Regions from separate parts of the Streptomyces spiramyceticus genome, predicted to be linked through region 1. Evidence: riboswitches for the same ligand, from Rfam matches in the RefSeq annotation. Region 1 holds a riboswitch; the other holds the start of a gene.
The links. Region 1 has a riboswitch for glycine ahead of gcvP (aminomethyl-transferring glycine dehydrogenase). Riboswitches for the same ligand answer to the same signal wherever they lie in the genome.
Positions count from the first base shown of each region.

Region 2: another riboswitch for glycine. It lies ahead of gcvT (glycine cleavage system aminomethyltransferase GcvT); the one in region 1 lies ahead of gcvP (aminomethyl-transferring glycine dehydrogenase).

Region 1 covers NZ_JARBAX010000001.1:362,306-374,268, reverse strand. The annotation lists gene PXH83_RS01590 (DUF881 domain-containing protein) at 1-171, shown strand, start outside; gene PXH83_RS01585 (small basic family protein) at 168-500, shown strand; gene PXH83_RS01580 (DUF881 domain-containing protein) at 506-1,303, shown strand; gene PXH83_RS01575 (FHA domain-containing protein) at 1,386-2,279, shown strand; gene ftsR (transcriptional regulator FtsR) at 2,297-3,019, shown strand; gene PXH83_RS01565 (bifunctional nuclease family protein) at 3,073-3,546, shown strand; gene PXH83_RS01560 (MerR family transcriptional regulator) at 3,714-4,334, shown strand; gene PXH83_RS01555 (DNA polymerase IV) at 4,395-5,888, shown strand; gene PXH83_RS01550 (PRC-barrel domain-containing protein) at 5,798-6,181, opposite strand; glycine riboswitch at 6,298-6,395, shown strand; glycine riboswitch at 6,397-6,546, shown strand; gene gcvP (aminomethyl-transferring glycine dehydrogenase) at 6,613-9,498, shown strand; gene PXH83_RS01540 (DUF5999 family protein) at 9,594-9,791, opposite strand; gene PXH83_RS01535 (hypothetical protein) at 10,121-10,744, opposite strand; gene PXH83_RS01530 (glutamate-cysteine ligase family protein) at 11,228-11,963, shown strand, end outside.
Region 2 covers NZ_JARBAX010000001.1:4,768,464-4,780,426, forward strand. The annotation lists gene glyA (serine hydroxymethyltransferase) at 1-491, opposite strand, end outside; gene gcvH (glycine cleavage system protein GcvH) at 511-891, opposite strand; gene gcvT (glycine cleavage system aminomethyltransferase GcvT) at 950-2,074, opposite strand; glycine riboswitch at 2,110-2,218, opposite strand; glycine riboswitch at 2,219-2,337, opposite strand; gene PXH83_RS21980 (AAA family ATPase) at 2,488-3,177, shown strand; gene PXH83_RS21985 (enhanced serine sensitivity protein SseB) at 3,227-4,000, shown strand; gene PXH83_RS21990 (enhanced serine sensitivity protein SseB C-terminal domain-containing protein) at 4,162-4,959, shown strand; gene PXH83_RS21995 (ABC transporter permease) at 5,353-6,351, shown strand; gene PXH83_RS22000 (ABC transporter substrate-binding protein) at 6,473-8,245, shown strand; gene PXH83_RS22005 (ABC transporter permease) at 8,373-9,371, shown strand; gene PXH83_RS22010 (ABC transporter ATP-binding protein) at 9,368-10,465, shown strand; gene PXH83_RS22015 (ABC transporter ATP-binding protein) at 10,462-11,550, shown strand; gene PXH83_RS22020 (trimeric intracellular cation channel family protein) at 11,569-11,963, shown strand, end outside.

The sequences.
Region 1 (11,963 bases):
GACGGCCAGTACCTGAAGGTGCTGGAGGACGACTACGGCATCAGGTGGAGCATTTCCCATCAGGACGACGTGCGGCTTCCCGCGGCGTCGAGCCTGATCGTACATACAGCAGAGCCGCTGGCCACGGACGCCGGGAAGAGCGTGGCCAACACAGGGAAGGGCAGATCGTGATCGCCGTACTGGGCCTCGTCGTGGGAGTCGTGGTCGGACTGTTGGTCCGACCCGAGGTACCGGCGGTGGTCGAGCCCTATCTGCCGATTGCCGTCGTCGCCGCGCTCGATGCGGTCTTCGGCGGTCTGCGGGCCATGCTGGACGGCATCTTCGTCGACAAGGTCTTCGTCGTCTCGTTCCTGTCGAATGTCGTCGTGGCCGCCCTGATCGTGTTCCTGGGCGACAAGTTGGGCGTCGGCGCGCAGTTGTCCACGGGTGTCGTGGTGGTGTTCGGCATCCGGATCTTCTCCAACGCGGCGGCGATTCGCCGTCACGTGTTCCGGGCGTGAGGCCGATGAGTACGGAAGAGAACCCCGAGCCGCAGCGGGACGAAGAGACGGCGTCGAGGAGCGGGCAGTCGGCCGAACTGCCGCCGCCGACGGGACGTCAGCGGCTGATCGCAGGGCTCTGGCCGCCGCGTGTCACACGCGCCCAGCTGATCGTGGCGCTGTTGCTGTTCGTTCTCGGGCTCGGGCTTGCCATCCAGGTCAGGTCGACCGACGACAGTGCGCTGCGGGGAGCGCGCCAGGAGGACCTGGTGCGAATCCTCGACGAGTTGGACGACCGTACGCAGCGCCTCGAAGACGAGAAGCAGCGCCTCGACGATCAGAAGACAGAGCTGGAGAACAGCTCGGACCAGGCTGAAGAGGCCCGCAAGCAGACCCTGGAAAAGGAACGGCAACTCGGCGTACTGGCCGGTACCGTGGCGGCACAGGGCCCCGGCATCAACCTGACGATCACGGACCCACACTCCACCGTCGAGGCCGACATGCTGCTGGACACGATCCAGGAACTGCGGGCGGCGGGCGCGGAAGCTGTCCAGATCAATGACGTCAGGGTGGTGGCGAACACGTACTTCCTGGACGAGGACGGCGGCATCGAGGTGGACGGCCGGAAGGTTTCCGCGCCGTACCGCTTCAAGGTGATCGGCAAGCCGCAGGATCTGGAACCCGCGCTCAACATCCCTGGCGGCATTGTGCAGACCTTGGAGAAGGAGCAGGCCACCGCCACAGTGACCCGGTCCGAGAAGATCGTTGTGGACGCCTTGCGACCGGCGAAGCAGCCTGACTACGCTCAGTCGTCACCGCGGTGAGGCGGGGGCGCATGGCGGCTGCGGGACTAGGGCATGAGGTTGCGGGGGGTCGGCGCACCGAAGGCGTGGTGCGTGGTGGAAACTGTCTGGTGGATACGGACGTTGTAAAGATGTCCGGTTCGGCAGGTGTGTTCATTCAGGGTTCGTCCTGCCCCACGGGCGGGTCTGTTTCAGTCAAGGGGAATCGCCCGTGAAGTTGTTTTCGAAGTTGTTCGGCAAGAGTGCACGCGAGGACGGTGCGAACAGCACCGCCCGGCATCGTGCCCCGCGTGGTGGAGAAGCCGAGGAGCAGGGTGCGGAGCGCCCGCTCTTCCGGGACGAGGTCGCTGGTCCCGGCGGCGACATTTCGGGTGGCCAGGGCGCGTCGTCTGTTGACCCTGCGGGTCCCGGCCGCATAGGTTTCGGGGAATCAGATCCGCGGCAGGAGGATCCGTCCATGTCGGCCTTGCCGGTTTGTACGAGGTGCGGGCACCGCAATGCCGAGGCCAGCCGTTTCTGTTCCAACTGCGGTGCTCCGCTGAGGGCGGGCGCGTCCGGCGAGCGTCCTTCGGAGACGACGTCGACCATCTCCATCTCCGGACTGGAGGCGTACGAGGCGGAGGCAACGGGACAGACCGCGGCCCCGTCGCTGTCGCCCGAGGCCCAGGCCGCCGTTGATGCCCTTCCGCTCGGTGCGGCGCTTCTGGTGGTACGACGCGGTCCGAACTCGGGCAGCCGCTTCCTGCTGGACAGTGAGCTGACCACGGCCGGCAGGCACCCGCAGAGTGACATCTTCCTCGACGACGTGACCGTCTCGCGACGGCACGTGGAGTTCCGCCGGGGTGCGGACGGCGGGTTCACCGTCGCGGATGTCGGCAGTCTCAATGGCACCTACGTCAACCGTGAGCGGATCGACTCCGTCGCGCTGTCGAACGGCGACGAGGTGCAGATCGGTAAGTACCGGCTGGTCTTCTATGCGAGCCAGCGGGGCATCTGACCCTTACGGGAAGGTCCATGCTGCGAACACCGATGGGCGGTGCCGGACACGGCACCGCCACCGCGGACGATCGCCTGGTGAGTATCGGCACCGTGCTGAGCGTGCTGCGTGACGAGTTTCCCGAGGTCACCATCTCCAAGATCCGCTTTCTGGAGACCGAGGGGCTGGTCGAGCCGCAGCGGACACCGTCCGGCTACCGCAAATTCAGTCCCGAGGACGTCGAGCGGCTGGCCCAGGTGCTGCGTATGCAGCGGGACCACTATCTTCCGCTCAAGGTCATCCGGGAGCATCTCGATGCGCTGGAGCGCGGCGAACAGATCCAGCTGCCGGTTTCCGGCGGTACGCCGGAAACCGGGGCCGATTGTCCTACCGCCGCCCGGATCGGCCGGTCGGAGCTGCTCGCGGCCGCCGAGGTCGGCGAGGACGAGCTCGACGAGTGGGAGTCGTACGGGCTGATCACGCCCCTGCCGGGTGGCGATTACGACGCCGAGGTCGTCACGGTGGCCAAGTTGGTGGCGGACCTGGGGCGGTTCGGTCTGGAGCCGCGGCATTTGCGTGCGGTGAAAGCCGCGGCGGACCGCGAGGCCGGCCTGGTCGAACAGATTGTCGCGCCGCTGCGCCGTCACCGGAATCCGCAGACCAGGGCACATGCCGAGGCGACAGCCAAGGAGCTCGCCGAGCTGTCAGTACGGCTTCATGCGGCGCTGGTCCAGAGTGCGCTCGGCGTGCGGCTGCACTGAGCGTGGAGGAGCCCGACTACCCAAACCTGCCGGGCACGTCCTAGGGTTGCTGTGTGAACGAGCTCGACGTCGTAGGTGTCCGGGTGGAAATGCCCTCCAACCAGCCGATCGTGCTCCTGCGTGAAGTAGGAGGCGATCGGTACCTCCCCATCTGGATTGGGCCGGGAGAGGCGACCGCGATCGCCTTTGCCCAGCAGGGGATGGCCCCTGCCAGGCCGCTGACGCATGATCTTTTCAAGGACGTGCTGGAGGCGGTTGGCCAGGAGCTCACCGAAGTACGCATCACCGACCTGCGGGAAGGGGTGTTCTACGCCGAGCTGGTCTTTGCCAGTGGTGTCGAAGTGAGCGCGAGGCCTTCGGATGCCATAGCGCTGGCCCTGCGCACCGGAACGCCGATCTACGGCAGTGACGGGGTGCTGGACGATGCCGGGATCGCCATCCCGGACGAGCAGGAGGACGAGGTGGAGAAGTTCCGCGAGTTCCTCGATCAGATCTCTCCCGAGGACTTCGGGACCAACAGTCAGTGAGCTTCACGCCACGGACCGTCGGCACATTCGAGTAGCCTTTCCCCGGAGAGAGGTACGGGAAACCACTCTCAGGGTGATTATCACTCGGCGTGCCGAGTGTGGCGATCGTTGACGCACCCCGGGTGACTGCCTACCGTCGACAAGGCAGGTCAAGGACGGAGGTCGGCGTGAGAAGCAGCGGCGACGGTACGGTGGCGGGCGGGCCGTATCCGCTTCACGGCGGTTCAGTCGACCCCCGGGTGGGGCGGCAGGGCGCGGCCTCGGCCAGGGATGAAACGGCCGCGGCCGAGAGCACTGAGAGCATCGGGTACCGGGGGCCCACCGCCTGTGCGGCGGCCGGAATCACGTACCGGCAGCTCGACTACTGGGCGCGTACAGGGCTGGTCGAGCCGAGTGTCCGGGCCGCGTACGGCTCGGGCACGCAGCGTCTCTACAGCTTCAGGGACGTCGTCGTCCTCAAGATCGTCAAGCGCTTCCTGGACACCGGTGTCGCGCTGCAGAACATCCGCACCGCCGTCCAGCATCTACGGGCCCGCGGCTTCCAGGACCTCGACCGGATGACGCTCATGAGCGACGGGGCGACCGTCTACGAGTGCTCCTCGCCGGACGAGGTCGTCGAACTCCTCCAGGGCGGACAGGGCATTTTCGGGATCGCCGTGGGCGTGGTGTGGCGGGATGTGGAGAGCGCTCTGTCCCAGCTGCACGGCGAGCGCGTCGACACGGGCGAGACCCTGATCAGGCACAATCCCACCGACGAGCTCGCACGGCGCCGTAACAAGGCTGTCTGAGACGCTGCCTTCCGTGCTGCCGCCGGTCGATTGTCAGTGCCGTGCGGCAGCATCGATGGTGTGAGATCCACGCCGACCATCCTGCATCTGGACATGGATGCCTTCTACGCTGCCGCGGAGCAGGCGGCGAAGCCCAGCCTGCGCGGAAAGCCGGTCGTGGTCGGCGGGATCGGGACGCGCGGTGTCGTGGCCACCGCCTCGTACGAGGCCAGGCGCTTCGGGGTGCATTCGGCGATGCCGGTGGCGCAGGCCCGGCGGCTGTGTCCGAACGCCGCCTATCTCATGCCGCGCTTCGCTCTCTACAGGTCCGTCAGTGAACAGGTCATGGAGCTGCTCGGCCGGCTTTCCCCGCTGGTCGAACCGCTGAGCCTGGACGAGGCCTTCGTGGACCTGGAGGCGGGAGGGGTGGCCGACGACTCGGTGTCGGCCCGGAAGGCCGGGGAGCGGCTGCGGGCGGACATCAGAGTGGTCACGGGGCTCACCGCGTCCGTGGGGCTCGCGGGCTCCAAAATGCTTGCCAAGATCGCGTCGGAGCAGGCCAAGCCCGACGGTCTTGTGCTCATCGAGCCGGGAACCGAGCGGGAGCTGCTGGGACCGCTGCCGGTCCGGACGTTGCCCGGGGTCGGTCCGGCGACCGGGGAGCACCTGCGGCGGGCCGGGATGACGACCGTCGCCGATCTGGCGGAGGCGGGCGAGGACGAGCTTGTACGGCTGCTGGGGAAGTCCCACGGCGCGTCGCTGTACCAGATGGCGGTCGGGCACGACGACCGGCCGGTGGTCGCCGAGCGGGACGCCAAATCGGTGTCGGTCGAGGACACCTTCGAGGTGGACCTGCACGACCGGGTCAGGATCAGGATCGAAGTGGGCCGGCTGGCCGACCGGTGTGTCCAGCGGTTGCGGGCGTCCGGGCATTCCGGCAGGACGGTCGTGCTGAAGGTACGGCGGTACGACTTCTCGACGTTGACGCGCTCGGAGACCCTGCGTGGGCCGACCGACGATCCGAGCGTGGTCCGCGAGGCGGCGGGGCGGCTGCTGGAGGCAGTGGACACGACAGGCGGGGTGCGGCTCCTCGGGGTGGGCGTCACGGGTCTCGCGGACTACACCCAGGAGGACCTCTTCGCCCAGGCAGCGGGCGAGCAGGCAAAAGCGGAGGCCGGGGCTGGGACTGGGACTGGGGATGTGGCTGTGCGACAGGTGGGGGAGGCGGAGCCGGTCGGGGGTGGCGACGGGGCGGCGCACGCGTCCGAGCCGCCGCCGGAGCGCCGGTGGCTGGCCGGACAGGACGTGCGGCACGCCGAGTACGGCGCGGGGTGGGTGCAGGGCAGCGGAGTGGGGCGGGTGACGGTGCGGTTCGAGGAGCCGACGTCGGCGCCGGGGCGGGTGAGGACCTTCAAGGTCGACGATCCGGACCTCGTGCCGTCGGATCCGCTCCCGCTGGTGCCCGTCGCAGAGGATGGGGAGGATCAGGCGGTGTCGTCGCCGGCGATCTTGCCGAAGTCCTTGTCAGACGCCTCAGGCGTGTCGGGAGCGGGGAACGAGATATCGAGCCCGTAGTGGTGGTAGAGCTGCAGCTCCTGTGCCGGGGAGAGGTGGCGGCCGACGCCGAAGTCGGGGGCGTCCTTGATGAGCGAGCGCTCGTAGGGGACGCGGAGGGAGTCGTTCACGACCTCGCTGGGCTCCAGGGGGACGAAGGCGTCCCGGCTGAACAGGCCGGTGCGTACAGCTGCCCATTCGGGGACCCCGGTGGCGTCGTCGAGGTACACCTCGTCCACTGTTCCGATCTTGTTGCCGTTGCGGTCGAACGCCTTCCGGCCAATCAGGCTGCGTGGATCGATGTCGGTCTGCACGGTCCCTCCAACTGATCGCAGCTGCTCCCCGTACACACTACGAAAGTGCACATCGGGGGCCCCGGCCACTCGAGGGATGGGTGACGGGCCTCGCTGGTAGGCTGGCCAATGGCTGCTGACCCCGTGCGGGAGAGTCCTTCGGTGAACGTATCGGAGGCGCCGAAGGAGCAAATCCTCCCCGGAATCTCTCAGGCCCCCGTACCGCACGGTTGAGGTCACTCTGGAAAGCAGGGTGGGCGCCGGTCGGGCTTGTGTTCGTAGAGAGCACAGTCCGGAACGGAACCCTCCCTCACCGACGGTGAAAGCCGGAGCGTGCCTTCAATGGCCCTCCGGTGAAGCTCTCAGGTTGAGATGACAGAGGGGGAGGCCGTCCGGGCACCCGTGCCGTGGTGCCCCTCGCAGGTCGTGTCAGACCAGGAGGCCTTCCGCAGATGACCGCAAACCGCATTCCGCTCTCGCAGCTTGAGCGTGGCATCCCCTTCGAGCAGCGCCACATAGGGCCCGACGCCGAGGCGCAGGCCAAGATGCTTGCCCAGGTCGGTTACGGCTCGCTCGACGAGCTGACCGCGGCCGCGGTGCCGGACGTCATCAAGAGCGCCGGGGCGCTCGGGCTGCCGGACGCGCGCACCGAGGCCGAGGTGCTGGCCGAGCTGCGCACGCTCGCGGACCAGAACCAGGTACTCGCCCCGATGATCGGGCTCGGCTACTACGGCACCTTCACGCCGCCGGTGATCCTGCGCAACGTCATGGAGAGCCCGGCCTGGTACACGGCGTACACGCCTTACCAGCCGGAGATCTCGCAGGGCCGCCTTGAGGCGCTGCTCAACTTCCAGACGATGGTGGCCGACCTGACCGGCCTGCCGACCTCGGGCGCCTCGCTGCTCGACGAGGGCACCGCCGCCGCCGAGGCCATGGCGCTCGCGCGCCGCGTCGGCAAGGTCAAGAACGGCGTCTTTCTGATCGACTCCGACACGCTGCCGCAGACCGTCGCCGTCATCCAGACGCGCGCGGAGCCGACCGGTGTCGCGGTCGTCGTCGCCGACCTCTCCGACGGGATTCCCGCCGAGGTCGCCGAGCGCGGCGTCTTCGGTGTGCTGCTCCAGTACCCCGGCGCGTCCGGCGTCGTACGGGACATCAAGCCCGTCATCGAGCAGGCGCACGAGCTCGGGGCGATCGTCACCGTCGCCGCCGATCTGCTGGCCCTGACGCTGCTGACCTCGCCCGGCGAGCTCGGCGCCGACATCGCCGTCGGCACGACCCAGCGCTTCGGTGTGCCGATGGGCTTCGGCGGTCCGCACGCGGGCTTCATGGCCGTACGCGAGAAGTTCGCGCGCAGCCTGCCGGGGCGGCTCGTCGGTGTCTCCGTCGACGCCGACGGCAACAAGGCCTACCGGCTGGCGCTGCAGACCCGTGAGCAGCACATCCGCCGGGAAAAGGCCACCAGCAACATCTGCACCGCTCAGGTGCTGCTCGCGGTCATGGCCGGGATGTACGCCGTCTACCACGGCCCCGACGGCCTGCGCGGCATCGCACGCCGCACGCACCGGTACGCGACGCTGCTCGCCGAGGGCCTGCGGGCCGGCGGTGTCGAGGTCGTGCACGGCTCGTACTTCGACACCCTGACCGTGCGCGTCCCCGGCAAGGCCGCCGATGTCGTCGCCGCGGCCCGGCAGGGCGGCGTCAACCTGCACCTCGTCGACGCCGACTCCGTATCTGTCGCCTGCGACGAGACGACGGCCCGCGCCCAGATCGCCGCTGTCTGGTCCGCATTCGGCGTAGAGGCCGACCTGGAGGCGCTGGACGCCGCCACGGCCGAGGCGCTGCCCGAGGGGCTGCTCCGCACGGACGACTACCTGACGCACCCGGTCTTCCACCAGCACCGTTCCGAGACCGCGATGCTGCGCTACCTGCGGAAGCTGGCAGACCGTGACTACGCGCTCGACCGCGGCATGATCCCGCTCGGCTCCTGCACCATGAAGCTGAACGCGACCACCGAGATGGAGCCGGTCACCTGGCCGGAGTTCGGGGCGATCCACCCCTTCGCGCCGGTCGAGCAGGTGCAGGGCTATCTGACGCTCATCCGTGAGCTGGAGGAGCGGCTGGCCGAGGTCACCGGCTACGACGCGGTGTCGATCCAGCCCAACGCCGGTTCGCAGGGCGAGCTGGCGGGCCTCCTGGCCGTGCGGGCGTACCACCGGGCCAACGGCGACGACCAGCGCACGGTGTGCCTGATCCCGTCGTCCGCGCACGGCACCAACGCCGCGAGCGCCGTCATGGCCGGCATGAAGGTCGTCGTCGTCAAGACCCGCGAGGACGGCGAGGTCGACGTCGAGGACCTGCACGCCAAGATCGAGCAGTACCGCGACGAGCTGTCGGTGCTGATGATCACCTACCCGTCCACGCACGGGGTGTTCGAGGAGCACGTCGCCGACATCTGCGCGACGGTGCACGAGGCCGGCGGCCAGGTGTACGTCGACGGTGCCAACCTCAACGCGCTGGTGGGGCTGGCCAAGCCCGGCAAGTTCGGCGGCGACGTGTCGCACCTGAATCTGCACAAGACCTTCTGCATCCCGCACGGTGGCGGCGGCCCCGGTGTCGGTCCCGTCGGTGTGCGGGCCCACCTCGCGCCGTACCTGCCGAACCACCCGCTCCAGCCGTCGGCCGGCCCGGAGACGGGCGTGGGCCCGATCTCGGCCGCTCCGTGGGGCTCGGCGGGCATTCTGCCGATCTCGTGGGCGTACGTCCGTCTGATGGGCGCCGAGGGCCTCAAGCGGGCCACGCAGGTCGCCGTGCTCGCGGCGAACTACATCGCCAAGCGCCTGGAGCCGCACTACCCCGTGCTCTACACCGGTCCCAACGGGCTGGTCGCGCACGAGTGCATCGTCGATCTGCGGCCGCTGTCGAAGTCGACGGGCGTGAGTGTCGACGACATCGCCAAGCGCCTCATCGACTACGGCTTCCACGCGCCGACCATGTCGTTCCCGGTGGCCGGGACGCTGATGATCGAGCCGACCGAGAGCGAAGACCTGGGCGAGATCGACCGCTTCTGCGACACCATGATCGCCATACGCGGCGAGATCGAGAAGGTCGCTTCGGGCGAGTGGCCCGCGGACGACAACCCGCTGCACAACGCGCCGCACACCGCGGCCGCGCTCGGCGGGGAGTGGGAGCACGCGTACAGCCGCCAGGAGGCGGTCTTCCCGGCCGGAGTGTCGGCCGCGGACAAGTACTGGCCGCCGGTGCGCCGGATCGACGGTGCGTTCGGTGACCGCAACCTCGTCTGCTCGTGCCCGCCGATGGATGAGTACGACAACTGACGGGCGTAACGTACACAGGCGCGGACATGCGTCGGGGCCGGTTCGGAGACTTCCTCCGGGCCGGCCCCTCGTCGTATCCGGTTGTATCGGCTGTGCTACGCGGCCTTGACCACGTCGAGCGGCCGGTGCGGCGCAATGATCTGGCCGTCCGGCAGAAGCTCTCCGGTGTCCTCGAAGACGAGGACGCCGTTGCACAGCAGGCTCCAGCCCTGTTCCGGGTGGTGTGCCACGAGGATCGCGGCTTCCCGATCGGCTGACTCGGCGGTCGGGCAGGCTGGCTGGTGCTGGCACATGGAAGGGTTCTTTCGCTGCGTTGTAGTGAGTGTCCTGCGGCTCGATGCGGTGTTCATGGCCGCCCCCCGTATCAATCGGTCCGGTCCCAGTGTTGCCCCACGGGCGTCAATCCGCAGGGATTTCGCGGCAGCTCTCCTTACTGATTAATGACGCATCACTCGTGCGGACGGTTCACGTCAACTGGGGTCTCTCTTCGGGTGGTTCGGAGTGGCCGGTACGGACTAGTCCGGATGGGGGGTGGCGCCGGCGTCACTGTGCCCCGTGACCGGAGCGGGCACGGGGCACAGGGGGCGGAAAGCGCACCGTGGGGCGCTGTTGGGCCGAGTTGTCAGGCGGGCTGGCCGAGGAGCGGGGTGGCCGGGACGGCAGGAGGGGGAGAGGGCGTGAGTCGGTGCGTCAGTACGGGCAGCAGGTCGGCGGCGCGGTGTGGGCGATGGGATGCGATGCCGGGGGGTGCAGGGGCCAGCGGCACCAGGAGGTCCGTCGGAAGGGGCATGCCGTCGGCGGCGTCGGCCTCGGGGTTCGGTTCCTCGTGCAGCCACAGCGTGAGCATGTACAGCTCCGGTACGGACAGCAGGCGCGGCTGGTACCGGGTCGTCGTCGTCATTGTCTCCGCCTGATGCAGCGCGCGCTCGCTGGATGCGATGTAAGGGCCTTCGCAGAAGTGCGCGAAGGCCCAGCCGTCGGGTGTGAGCATGGTGTCCGCCGCGGCCACGGTGCGGTCGCCGTTGCGGATCAGGAATCGCCAGCCGGTCAGCCGGGTGCGTGGCGGGCGGCCGGACGGGATGATCCGGTCCAGTACGTGCACAGGGAGCGGGAGTTCGGGGCTGAGCGGTCCCTGTGCCGCGCGGAGGGCCGGGGGACGGGCCTCGCGGACGGCGGTGGGGGAACCGAGTGCCGCGAGGACGCTGCGCAGGGCGGGCGCGGGGGCCGGGGGGACATGCAGCGGCATGGTGGGTCGCCTCTCACTTGGGAGACACGTTGGAGCGTGGGCAGTGCGGACGGCGCTGTCTGCGTGCGGGGCCAGAGGGGGGCCTTGGGGCGATGGCCGGGCGCCAACTCTCTGCCTCGTTCACGGAGTTTATACGATACGTGTTCACACGGTGTTTCTGCTAGCCGACGTGCGCATTGCGGGCAAGGCGGTATTCGGCTCTTATCCTGCGGAGAATCTCCCAATTCTCCGGGAGCGCAGGCCCGTGGCCTCGAAAGTCCGAGCGGCAGCGGTAGGCCGAAACTCATCGGCATTTTTCACGAGCAGCCACCGGTGGAAACTGCTTTTTGCTTCATGCCGAGTGAATGTGCCGCCGGGACACCGCATCGAGCGTACCCGGTACTCGGTGACTGCGGGGCGTTATTGATCAGCCCGTCTGGGCATCATCGACCGTGACATGAGAGCCCGATGCTGTGGGCCGCCCACTCGAGGAGGGACGCTTCGATGGGGGAGAAGGTCGTGGCGGGCGGCTTCGATCTGTCGGATCGGCAGAGGTACCGCAGGAAACTCCAGCAGTGTCTGGAGGGTCTGGGGCGGCTGCTGGAGGAGAAGCGATTCGACCGTCCCAAGAACCTCATGGGGCTGGAGATCGAGCTCAATCTCGCCGGGCCCGACGGTACGCCGAAGATGATGAACGCGGAGGTCCTTGAGCGGATCGCCAGCCGTGATTTCCAGACCGAACTCGGTATGTTCAATCTGGAAGTAAATATTGTTCCGCACCGGTTGGGAGGCCGCGTTCTCGACCAGCTCGCCGAGGAACTGCGTACCGGCCTCGCATATGCCCACAGAAAAGCCAACGAGGTCGACGCGGGCATCGTGATGATCGGAATTCTGCCGACGCTCGGCCGCCACGACCTGGTCTCGGCGAACCTCTCCGACGTCGACCGCTACCAGCTGCTCAACGATCAGATCGTCGCGGCGCGCGGCGAGGACTTCATGCTCGACATCGACGGGGTGGAGCGGCTGACCTGCTCCTTTGCCTCCATCGCGCCCGAAGCGGCCTGTACCTCCGTGCAGTTGCACCTCCAGGTCACACCGGCCCGGTTCGCGGACGTATGGAATGCGGCGCAGGCGGTTGCCGCCGCGCAGATCGCTGTGGGCGCCAACTCGCCGTTCCTCTTCGGCCGTGAGCTGTGGCGCGAGTCGAGGCCGCCGCTGTTCCAGCAGGCCACCGACACCC
Region 2 (11,963 bases), 4.4 Mb from region 1:
TTGGCGAGGCGCTCGACCTCGGCCATGTCGACCTCGCCGGTGGTGTCGTCGACGTGGTACGCGACCACGTTGTAGAGCTTGCCGGAGAAGTTGATCTTCATGCCGTGGGTCAGGTGCCCGCCGTGGGCGAGGTTCAGACCCATGATCGTGTCGCCGGGCTTGATCAGCGCGAACATCGCGGCCGCGTTGGCCTGGGCGCCCGAGTGCGGCTGTACGTTCGCGTGCTCGGCGCCGAAGAGCGCCTTGATGCGGTCGATGGCGATCTGCTCGACGACATCGACGTGCTCGCAGCCGCCGTAGTAACGGCGGCCCGGGTAGCCCTCGGCGTACTTGTTGGTAAGGACGGAGCCCTGGGCCTCCATGACGGCGACCGGAGCGAAGTTCTCCGAGGCGATCATTTCGAGGGTGGACTGCTGGCGGTGCAGCTCGGCGTCGACGGCGGCGGCGACGTCCGGGTCGAGCTCATGCAGGGGAGTGTTGAGAAGCGTCATCACGGTCCCGATCGAGGTCTCAGTTGCCGGAGGTGAGGGCGATGTACTCGTCGGAGGAGAGCAGGTCGGCCGGCTCCTCCGCGACGCGTACCTTGAACAGCCAGCCGCCCTCGAACGGGGCGGAGTTCACCAGCGACGGGTCGTCCACGACGTCCTGGTTGGACTCGACGACCTCGCCGGAGACGGGCGAGTACAGGTCGCTGACCGACTTGGTCGACTCCAGTTCGCCGCAGGTCTCGCCCGCGGTCACCGTGTCGCCGACCTCCGGGAGCTGGGCGTAGACGACGTCACCGAGCGCGTTGGCCGCGAACTCCGTGATGCCGACCGTCGCGACGCCGTCCTCGGCGGTCGACAGCCACTCGTGCTCCTTGCTGTAACGCAGCTGCTGGGGGTTGCTCATGACCTGAATTCTCCTGTACGCGGGGGAGTGCTGGTGAACGGGCAGGTTGTGCGTGGGGTCACTTCTGGCGCTTGTAGAACGGCAGCGCGACGACCTCGTACGGCTCATGCGTACCGCGAATGTCGATGCCGACACCGGAGGTGCCGGGCGCCGCGTGCGCGGCGTCGACGTATGCCATGGCGATCGGCTTGCCCAGCGTCGGGGACGGGGCGCCGGAGGTGACCTCGCCGATGACCTTGCCGTCGGCCACGACCGAGAAACCGGCGCGCGGGACGCGACGGCCCTCGGCGATCAGGCCGACCAGCTTGCGCGGCGGCGCGGTCTCGGCGCGCTCGGCGGCGGCCTCCAGGGCGGCGCGGCCGACGAAGTCGCCTTCCTTCTCGAACTTGACGACCCTGCCCAGGCCCGCGTCGAAGGGGGTGAGCGCGGTGGTCAGCTCGTGCCCGTACAGCGGCATGCCCGCTTCCAGGCGCAGGGTGTCGCGGCAGGAGAGCCCGGCGGGGACGAGGCCGACGTCCTTGCCCGCCTCGGTCAGTGCCTGCCACAGTTTCTCGGCGTCGGCCGGAGCCACGAAGAGCTCGAAGCCGTCCTCGCCGGTGTAACCGGTACGGGCGATGAGGGCGGGGACGCCCGCGACGGTGCCGGGCAGGCCGGCGTAGTACTTCAGCCCGTCCAGGTCGGCGTCGGTGATGGACTTCAGGATGCCGGGGGACTCGGGGCCCTGGACGGCGATCAGGGCGTACGCGTCACGGTCGTCCCGTACCTCGGCCTCGAATCCGCCTTGAGCGGCAGCGCGCTCGGTGATGGCGTCGAGGACGATCTGCGCGTTCCCGGCGTTGGCGACAACCATGTACTCGGTTTCGGCCAGGCGGTAGACGATCAGGTCGTCGAGGATCCCGCCGTCCTCCTGGCAGATCATGGTGTAGCGGGCGCGGCCGGGGCCGATGGTGCCGATGTTGCCGACGAGTGCGTAATTCAGAAGGTCGACGGCCTGCGGACCGGTGACGGTGATCTCGCCCATGTGGGAGAGATCGAAGAGGCCGGCGCGGGTCCGTACGGCGTTGTGTTCGTCGCGCTCACTGCCGTACCGGAGCGGCATGTCCCAGCCCGCGAAGTCGGTCATGGACGCGCCCAGTGAGCGATGCAGCGCATCGAGGGCGGTGTGACGGGGGACATTGCTCATGTGCGGGGCTCCCAGGGCATGACAGGCGAGGACAATCCTCCCCATCTGTCATCGGAACCTGAGAGGTTCACCGAGAGCTCGCAAAGAGCCCCGGCTTGCACCTTGGGTGGAGCCGCACGACGGCGACTCGCTTTTCAGATCTGCCTCGCCCGCGCGGTACGGGGCCTGAGAGATTCAAGGGAGGAACTTGCTCCTTCGGCGTCCTGGGCACTGCGTACTGCTGGAGTACAACTGGGTGCTTCGGACTCTCCCGCGCGGATTCAAGCGGCCGGTATGCAGTTGGCGCGCACATCATTGCACGCATCGTCCGGGAGCGGGACGCTCGGGCTGCACCCCGCAAATCGCTTGTGGCTCATTACCTTTTCTTTACACTTCTTGGGCAAGGGTGGATGACACCCGACTGGGGGAGGACGATGACGTTGCAGCAGCCTGGCGCGTACGCGGCCACGGCAGGGACCGTGCACGGCGCGGTGCCCGCACAGCACGGCGTACCGGCGAGGCAGGCCACGCGCCGGCCCGCGCCGACCGTCCGCGACCTGCGCCTGCGCGCGGGCCGCAGCCCGCGCGTTCTGGGCTTCTCGGCGGGGGACGTGGTGGTCGTCTCCGGCCTGCCCGGCAGTGGCAAGAGCACGCTGATCCGGCGTACGGCCAGTGCCGCGCGCCGCATTGATTCGCAGGACGTACGGGAGCGGTGGGCGGCGCGGATGCCGAGGCTGCTGCCGTACGCCCTCTACCGCCCCCTTGTCCGGGCGGCCCACTACGCCGGACTGCGGCGCGCGCTGCGCTCCGGCGACAGCGTCGTGGTCCACGACTGCGGCACGCTCGCCTGGGTACGCCGCTGGCTGGCGCGCGACGCCCGCCGCAGGGGCGTCGCCCTGCACCTGGTGCTGCTCGACGTGACGCCGGAGGTGGCACGGGCGGGGCAGGAGGAACGTGGCCGAGGCGTCTCCGGCTACGCCTTCGCACGGCACCGGCGGGCGGTGGCCCGGCTCGTACGGGACGCGGAGCGGGGCAGGGTGCCGGCGGGGTGTGCGTCGGCGGTGCTGCTGGACCGGGATGCGGCGGGGGCACTGACGGTGATCGACTTCCCGCCGAAGCGGTAGGGAAGAGCCCCACAGGGCACGGCCACGCACCGGCGTTAAGGTCGTACCCGTGGATTACCCAGACTTTCCGGCACCCGCCCATCCGCACGGCGGCGGCGGCTGGCCGGGCAATGAACTCGAAGAGGTCCTGGCCGCCTCCTTGGGCAACCCCGCCGCGGGTGCCCGCATAGTCGAGGTGCTCGGCCGCAGCCAGGTATGGGTGCCGCTGCCGTCCGGCGGCGGCCCAGACTCGCCGGACCTGGATCTGCCGACCCTGGAGATCCAGGGCGCGGCGTACGTCCCCGTCTTCAGCTCCGAGCAGCAGCTCCGCCAGTGCGCCGGACCCCACATGTCCTTCGCCGTCGCCCCCGCCCGCGAGTTCGCCCGCGGCCTGCCCCCGCAGCTGGGCATCGCCGTGAACCCCGACGGTGCGGTCGGCGTGCCGCTGCCGCCGGCCGCCGTCGCCGAGCTGTGCCGGGCCGGCCGTACGCCGCTGGACGGACCGGCCGGCGGCGCCCGGGTGCGGCTCTTCGAGCCGGACTGGCAGGAGGAGCCGGTCGACTTCCTCGCCGCCGCCGCGGGGGAGTTCGAGGAAAGCCGGGTGGTGGTCACCGCCCGCAGGGTGCTCGCGAGCATTGAGGGCGAGTCCCCGACGCTCTTCGTCGGCGTACAGCTGTCGTCCTGGGAGGCCGCCGACGGCAGTGCCCCGATGGACGCCCTCGGCCGGGCGCTCGGCCGGGTCCAGGTGCCCTGGCCGGTCAACCTGCTTCTGCTGGACGTCGCCAAGGACCCTGTCGCCGACTGGATGCTGGAAAGGGTGCGGCCCTTCTACACCCGCGCCTGACACCCGAGGACTCCTGCGGACTGCTGCGGGCTGCTGCGGACTGCCAGGGCATCTGCGGCAAGCGTCAAGTCTGTGTCAGTGCTGCCGCTTAAGCTGGTTTGATGACCTCGCCATACGGGGGCGGTTGGTGACACGGTGGATCGAAGAGGGGCGGGACCAGGGTGAGCGCGTCAGGCACTGCGGCGGCCGGGCAGGTCGAGCACATGCTGCGCCAGGTGACACCCGGGCGGTACGACGCCTATGAGGCGCTGCTGCGCGCCCTCGCCGACCCGGCGGGCGGCCAGGTCTGGATGCTCCTCTGGCACGGCCAGGCGGGCTCGCCCGACGCGCAGTACGGAAACATGGAGATCGACGGCCTCGGTTACGCCCCGTGCGTCACGTCCGCCCAGGAGCTCGCCGCGAGCGGCTGGAGCCGGGCGTACGAAGTGATTTCCGGCCGCGACATCGCGCGCGCACTCTTCCCCGACCGCTGGGGCATCTGGCTCAACCCGCACGCCCCCGGCGGCGGCGTCGGCATCCCGTGGCTCGACCTGCGGCGCATCGCGAGCGGGCTCGACCGGATGCCCGCCGGGCCGCTGCGGCTGTCCGAACCGGCCATCGAGATCCCCCAGTTCTACGCCCTGCTCACGCAGAACGCCCACCGTACGCCCGCAGTCCGCTCGCTGCGCCGCGCTTGGGTGCAGCCTGCGCTGGGGGCGCCCTATCTGGCCGTCGGACTCGACCTCTACGACACGAGCCAGCAGTCGGTGGACGCGGTGCGCACGATGATGCAGCAGTCGATCGGTGTGGTTCCCGACGGCCTGCCCGTCTCCACCGTCGCGATGTCCGACGAGTACGACCCGGTCTCGATGTGGCTGCGTGCCAACGCCCGCCCGTTCTACGACCGCGAGGCGCACGCACCCGCCGCCCCCTCCTCCACCGCGTCCGGCTACGGCTACCCCGCTCCCCGCGCCTACTGACGGCCCCAGCCCCCAGCCCGTAGCCCTGCCCCAATCCAAGGGCACCCCATAGCCCAATTCGCCGGTTCATAACGGCCGTTGGGCGGCATGCCCGGTCTGGTGCAATAGACCACTTCTGATCCGCTGAGCCGAGCACGGCGTCCGCATAACGGAAGCCCACAGGCCACATCACGGTTACGCATCCATTGCCCGCCAGGTCTGGCGGGTGATCGCGCGCTCATTGAAGACTCCCGCAACAAGGAACGTCGGTCCTCTGTACGACCCGCTTTCCGCGCGTCAACTGCGTTTCTCTGAGCACCTTCTGCACCACATGCACCTGCGATGCGAAAAGCCGCTACAGCGGCGGGCGCGGGCCGACCACCGTCGGTCGAGCCGAGAGGGGTCCCCACCACGATGACGGCACCACTGCACGACACGAGCGCGGCCGAGACCGCGGCCGTTGACGTCGCGGCCGATGTCCCGGCGAAAGCCATCGAAGGCCGTTCGCCATGGAAGATCGCCTGGGTGCGGCTCAAGCGCGACAAGGTAGCGCTGGCCGGCGGCGTAGTCGTGGTGTTCCTGATCCTGGTCGCGGTCTTCGCGCCCTTGATCGTCAGTCTCCTGGGACACCCGCCGAACGAGTTCCACGAAGACCAGATCGACCCGCTGCTCGGCACGCCGGTCGGCTCACTGGGCGGCATGAGCTCCGACTTCCTCTTCGGGGTCGAGCCGATCAACGGGCGCGACGTGTTCAGCCGTGTCGTCTACGGAGCCCGCATCTCGCTGCTCGTCGCATTCCTCGCGGCCATGTTCGCCGTTCTGCTCGGCTCGGTCTTCGGCGTCATCGCCGGCTATTTCGGCGGCTGGGTCGACGCGGCGATCAGCCGGGTCATGGACGTTCTTCTCGCCTTCCCCCAGCTGCTGTTCATCATCGCGCTGGTCTCGGTCCTTCCCAACGAGCTGTTCGGCATCACGGGAAGCGGGGTGCGGATCGGTGCGCTCATCGTCGTCATCGGCTTCTTCGGCTGGCCGTACGTCGGCCGCATCGTGCGCGGTCAGACCCTCTCGCTGAGGGAGCGCGAGTACGTCGAGGCGGCACGCAGCCTCGGCGCCGGCCGGTCGTACATCCTCTTCCGGGAACTGCTGCCGAACCTGGTGGCGCCCATCACCGTGTACACGACGCTGATGATCCCCACCAACATCCTCACGGAAGCGGCACTGAGCTTCCTGGGCGCCGGGGTCAAGCCTCCGACGGCCTCCTGGGGACAGATGCTTTCCAAGGCGGTGAGCACCTACGAGAGCGACCCGATGTTCATGGTGATCCCGGGTCTGGCCATCTTCGTCACCGTACTGGCCTTCAACCTCTTCGGTGACGGAGTGCGTGACGCCCTTGATCCCAAGGGATCGCGCTGACCGCGCCTCGCCGCACCACCGTTCGGCCACAGTGACACGCCCCTGCCGACCTGTCAGGAGGCAACCCCCCAATGGCCGGTTCCACTTCAGGAACCGCCAATCTCACGGAGGATGCGAGATCGTGACAACCAACAGCTCAACCAGGCGCAGACTGGCCGCAGGGTCGGCACTCGTCGTCGCGGCTCTGCTGGGTACCGCGGCCTGCGGAGGCGGCAACGACAACGGCGGTGACGGCGACGGCAAGGCCGCCGGGTTCAACGCCGCGACCAAGGGCATCGCGAACAAGTCGGCCAAGAAGGGCGGGACGCTCAAGTTCGCGGGCTCCCAGGACTTCGACTCCCTCGACCCGGCGCGCATGTACTACGGCTTCGCCTGGGACTTCTCCCGCTTCTACACGCGTCAGCTCGTGTCGTACGCGACCGAGCCGGGCGTGAAGAGCACCTCCCTCGTCCCCGACCTGGCCACCGGCATGGCCGAGATCAGTGACGACGGCAAGACCTACAAGTACACGCTGCGCGACGGCGTCACCTTCGAGGACGGCTCGCCGATCACCTCGAAGGACATCAAGTACGGCATCGAGCGCACCTGGGCCACCGACGTGATCGCCGGCGGCCCCGGCTACCTCAAGCAGGTCCTCGACCCCAAGGGCGAGTACAAGGGTCCGTACAAGGACAAGTCGAAGGACAAGCTCGGCCTGAAGGCCATCGAGACGCCCGACGACAAGACCATCATCTTCAAGCTCCCCAAGCCCAACGGTGACTTCGAGCAGATCCTCGCGCTGCCGACGAGCACGCCGGTCCCGCAGGCGAAGGACACCGGGGCCAAGTTCGGGCTGAAGCCCTTCTCCTCGGGCCCGTACAAGTTCGAGTCGTACACGCCCGGCAAGGGCGGCACCCTGGTGCGCAACACGAACTGGAAGAAGTCGTCCGACCCGATCCGCCCGGCACTCCCGGACAAGATCACGGTCACGATCAGCTCCAACGCCGACGACATCGACAAGCGTCTGATCAAGGGCGACTACGACCTCGACCTGAACGCGACGGGCATGACCCAGTCCGGGCGCACCGAGGCACTGCAGAAGCACAAGGCCAATGTCGACAACGGTCTGACCAACTTCATCCGTTACGCGGTCTTCCCCGAGACCGTGGCTCCGATGAACAACATCGACTGCCGCAAGGCGGTCATCTACGCGGCCGACAAGAAGTCGCTTCAGACCGCCCGCGGTGGCCCGCTGGCCGGTGGCGAGATCGCCGAGAACATGCTCCCCAAGAGCATCAAGGGCACCGACAACTACGACCCGTACGGTGTGCTGAAGGACCCGGGCGCGAACGTCGCCAAGGCCAAGGAACACCTGAAGGCGTGCGGCAAGCCGAACGGCTTCAAGACCACGATCTCGGTGCGGAACAACAAGCCGCAGGAGGTCGCCACCGCCGAGTCGCTGCAGGCGTCGCTCGAAAAGGTCGGCATCAAGGCCGAGATCGACCAGATCGACGGTGCCCAGTCCAGCTCCATCAACGGTTCGCCGAAGGTGGTCAAGTCCAAGGGCTACGGCATCATCATCTCGGGCTGGGGCCCGGACTTCCCGACCGGCCAGGGTTTCTCCCAGCCGCTGGTCGACGGTCGCTTCATCGTCCCGTCCGGCAACTACAACAACAGCGAGACCAACGACCCGAAGATCAACAAGCTCTTCGACGACGCGATCGCCGAGACGGACCCGGACAAGGCCGGTGAGATCTACAAGGAGATCAACCACATGGTCTCCGACCGCGCCGTCTACCTGCCGTTCGTGTACGAGAAGACGATCACCTGGCGCAGCAGCCGCCTGACCAACGTCTACACGGCCGACTCCTACAGCGGCCGCTACGACTACGTCTCTCTCGGCGTCGTCAAGTAGTTGTGATGATCCGCCGACTCCGTCACCGGACCCGATAAGCCCGAAGGGCAGGTGATGGCCGTGTGCGGCGGCCCGGGAAACCCCTCCCACCATGCAGGGGACCCGGGCCGCCGCCGGGCCGAGCACAGTGTTCGCATACCTCATCCGGCGCTTGTTCGCCGTCGTCGTGATGCTGATGGTCGTCATTCTCGCGACCTTCGCCATCTTCTTCATGATCCCGAAGCTGACGGGAACCGACCCCGCTCTGCTCTTCGTCGGCAAACAGGCCGACCCGGAGGCCATCGAGGGCATCCGGCAGAAGATGGGACTCAGCGACCCCATCCTCGTCCAGTTCTGGCACTTCCTGCAGGGACTGGTGGTCGGCCGTGACTACGCCAACGGTATTGACGTCAGCCACTGTTCGGCGCCCTGCTTCGGTTACTCGTTCCGTACCGAGCAGGAGATCTGGCCGATCCTCATGGACCGGCTCCCGGTCACGGTGTCCCTGGCGATCGGTGCCTGCCTGCTCTGGGTGATCGGCGGTGTCGCGACCGGTGTGCTCTCGGCTCTCAAGCGAGGCACGCTGTGGGACCGCGCGGCCATGAGCATCGCGCTCGGCGGCGTCTCCCTCCCCATCTACTTCACCGGCCTGGTCTCACTGGCGATCTTCAGTTACGGACTGCAGTGGATCAGCGTCGACTACGAGGGCATCACCGAGAATCCGGCGGCCTGGTTCGAGAGCCTGCTCCTTCCCTGGGTCACGCTCGCCTTCCTGTACGCCGCGATGTACGCCCGGCTCACCCGCGCGACCATGCTGGAAATCCTCGGCGAGGACTACATCCGTACCGCCCGGGCCAAGGGCCTGCGGGAACCGGTGGTCATCGGCAAGCACGCCATGCGCTCGACCATGACCCCGATCCTCACCGTTCTCGGCCTGGACCTGGGTGCGCTGGTGGGCGGAGCGGTGCTGACCGAGACCACGTTCAACCTGCCGGGTCTCGGGGACGCAGCTGTTGAGGCGATCACTGGACGCGACCTGCCGCTGATCATCGGCGTCACGCTCATCGCCGCCTTCCTCATCGTGCTCGCGAACCTCGTCGTGGACCTTCTGTACGCAGTGATCGACCCCCGAGTGAGGCTCTCGTGACCGAGCTGACCAAGACCGGCGCCGTCGGCGAGCCCGTGAGCGCCGGCACCGAAATCCCGGACGCCTTCCTCGAAGTACGTGATCTGAAGGTGCACTTCCCGACCGACGACGGCGTGGTCAAGTCCGTCGACGGGCTCTCCTTCCAGCTGGAGAAGGGCAAGACCCTCGGCATCGTGGGCGAGTCGGGCTCCGGCAAGTCGGTGACCTCGCTCGGCATCATGGGCCTGCACACCGTCGGCCAGTACGGGCGGAGCAAGGCCCGTATCTCCGGCGAGGTCTGGCTGAACGGCAAGGAACTGCTCTCCGCCGATCCGGACGAGGTGCGCAAGCTCCGCGGCCGCGAGATGGCGATGATCTTCCAGGACCCGCTGTCGGCGCTGCACCCCTACTACACGATCGGTCATCAGATCGTGGAGGCGTACCGGGTCCACCACAATGTCGACAAGAAGACCGCCCGCAAGCGGGCGATCGAGATGCTCGACCGCGTCGGGATCCCGGAGCCGGCGAAGCGGGTGGACAGCTACCCGCACGAATTCTCCGGCGGTATGCGTCAGCGCGCGATGATCGCGATGTCGCTGGTCAACAACCCCGAGCTGCTGATCGCCGACGAGCCGACCACCGCCCTGGACGTGACCGTCCAGGCGCAGATCCTCGACCTGATCAGGGACCTTCAGGCCGAGTTCGGCTCGGCGGTCATCATCATCACCCACGACCTGGGCGTCGTCGCCGAGCTGGCCGACGACATCCTGGTGATGTACGGCGGCCGCTGCGTCGAGCGCGGCCCCGCGGAGAAGGTCTTCTACGAGCCCCAGCACCCGTACACCTGGGGCCTGCTGGGTTCGATGCCGCGCATCGACCGCGACCAGACCGAGCGCCTCATCCCGGTCAAGGGATCCCCGCCCAGCCTGATCAACATCCCCAGCGGCTGCGCCTTCAACCCGCGCTGCCCGTACGCGGACGTGCCGAAGGACGGCATCACCCGCACCGAGCGGCCGGAACTGCGTGAGGTCGGCGCCCGGCACCACTCCGCCTGCCACATGTCGCAAGCGGAACGGACGCGGATCTGGACCGAAGAGATTGCGCCGAAGCTGTGAGCGAGACAAAGGATCACGAAGTGACGATCCCTGAGCAGGCTCCCGCCGCTTCGGCCGAGCCGCTGCTGAAGGTCTCCGGCCTGGTCAAGCACTTCCCCATCAAGAAGGGGATGCTGCAGCGGCAGGTCGGCGCCGTGAAGGCGGTCGACGGGCTCGACTTCGACGTACGGCCGGGGGAGACCCTGGGTGTCGTCGGCGAGTCGGGCTGCGGCAAGTCGACCATGGGCCGGCTGATCACCAGGCTGCTCGAACCGAGCGGCGGGCGCATCGAGTTCCAGGGCGAGGACATCACGCACCTCGGCGTGGCGGCCATGCGGCCGATGCGCCGCGACGTACAGATGATCTTCCAGGACCCGTACTCGTCGCTGAACCCGCGGCACACGGTCGGCACGATCGTCAGTGCGCCGTTCCGGCTCCAGGGCGTCACGCCGGACGGCGGGATCAAGAAGGAGGTCCAGCGTCTCCTGGAGCTGGTCGGCCTCAACCCCGAGCACTACAACCGGTATCCGCACGAGTTCTCCGGCGGCCAGCGCCAGCGCATCGGCATCGCACGGGCGCTCGCGCTCAAGCCGAAGCTGGTCGTTGCCGACGAGCCGGTGTCCGCCCTGGACGTGTCGATCCAGGCGCAGGTCGTGAACCTCCTCGACGACCTCCAGGACGAGCTCGGCCTGACGTACGTGATCATCGCGCACGACCTCTCGGTCATCCGCCACGTCTCCGACCGCATCGCCGTGATGTACCTCGGCAAGATCGTGGAGCTCGCGGACCGCAAAGATCTGTACGAGGCGCCGATGCACCCGTACACCAAGGCGCTGCTGTCGGCCGTGCCGGTGCCCGACCCGAGGCGGCGCGGCGTCAAGAGCGAGCGCATCCTGCTCACGGGCGATGTGCCGTCGCCGATCTCGCCGCCGCCGGGCTGCCGCTTCCACACCCGGTGCTGGAAGGCGACCGCGATCTGCAAGACGCAGGAGCCGCCGCTGGTCGCCCTGAAGACCGGCCACCAGGTGGCCTGCCACCACCCGGAGAACGCGCCCGACCAGGCGCCGACGGGCCAGGAGAGCACGGGGGACGTCGGCAAGGAATAGAACCGGCACAATTGCCCGGTGTTCCAGGAACTCTTCACGCCCTCCGTCCAGCATGCGCTCGACCTCGCCGGGATCTTCGTCTTCGCGATCTCCGGCGCTCTGCTCGCCGTACGCAAGAACTTCGACGTCTTCGGCATCGCGGTGCTCGCAGAGGTCACCGCGCTGGGCGGGGGGCTGCTCCGCGACCTGATCATCGGGGCGGTCCCGCCGGCCGCCTTCACCGACCTGGGGTACTTCACCACCCCGCTCGTCGCGGCCGCCCTGGTCTTCTTCCTGCACCCCGAGGTGGAGCGTATCCAGGGCTCGGTCAACACGTTCGACGCGGCCGGGCTCGGGCTCTTCTGCGTCACCGGCACCACCAAGGCGTACGACCACGGGCTCGGGCTGACCGCGTCGGCGGCGCTGGGCCTGGC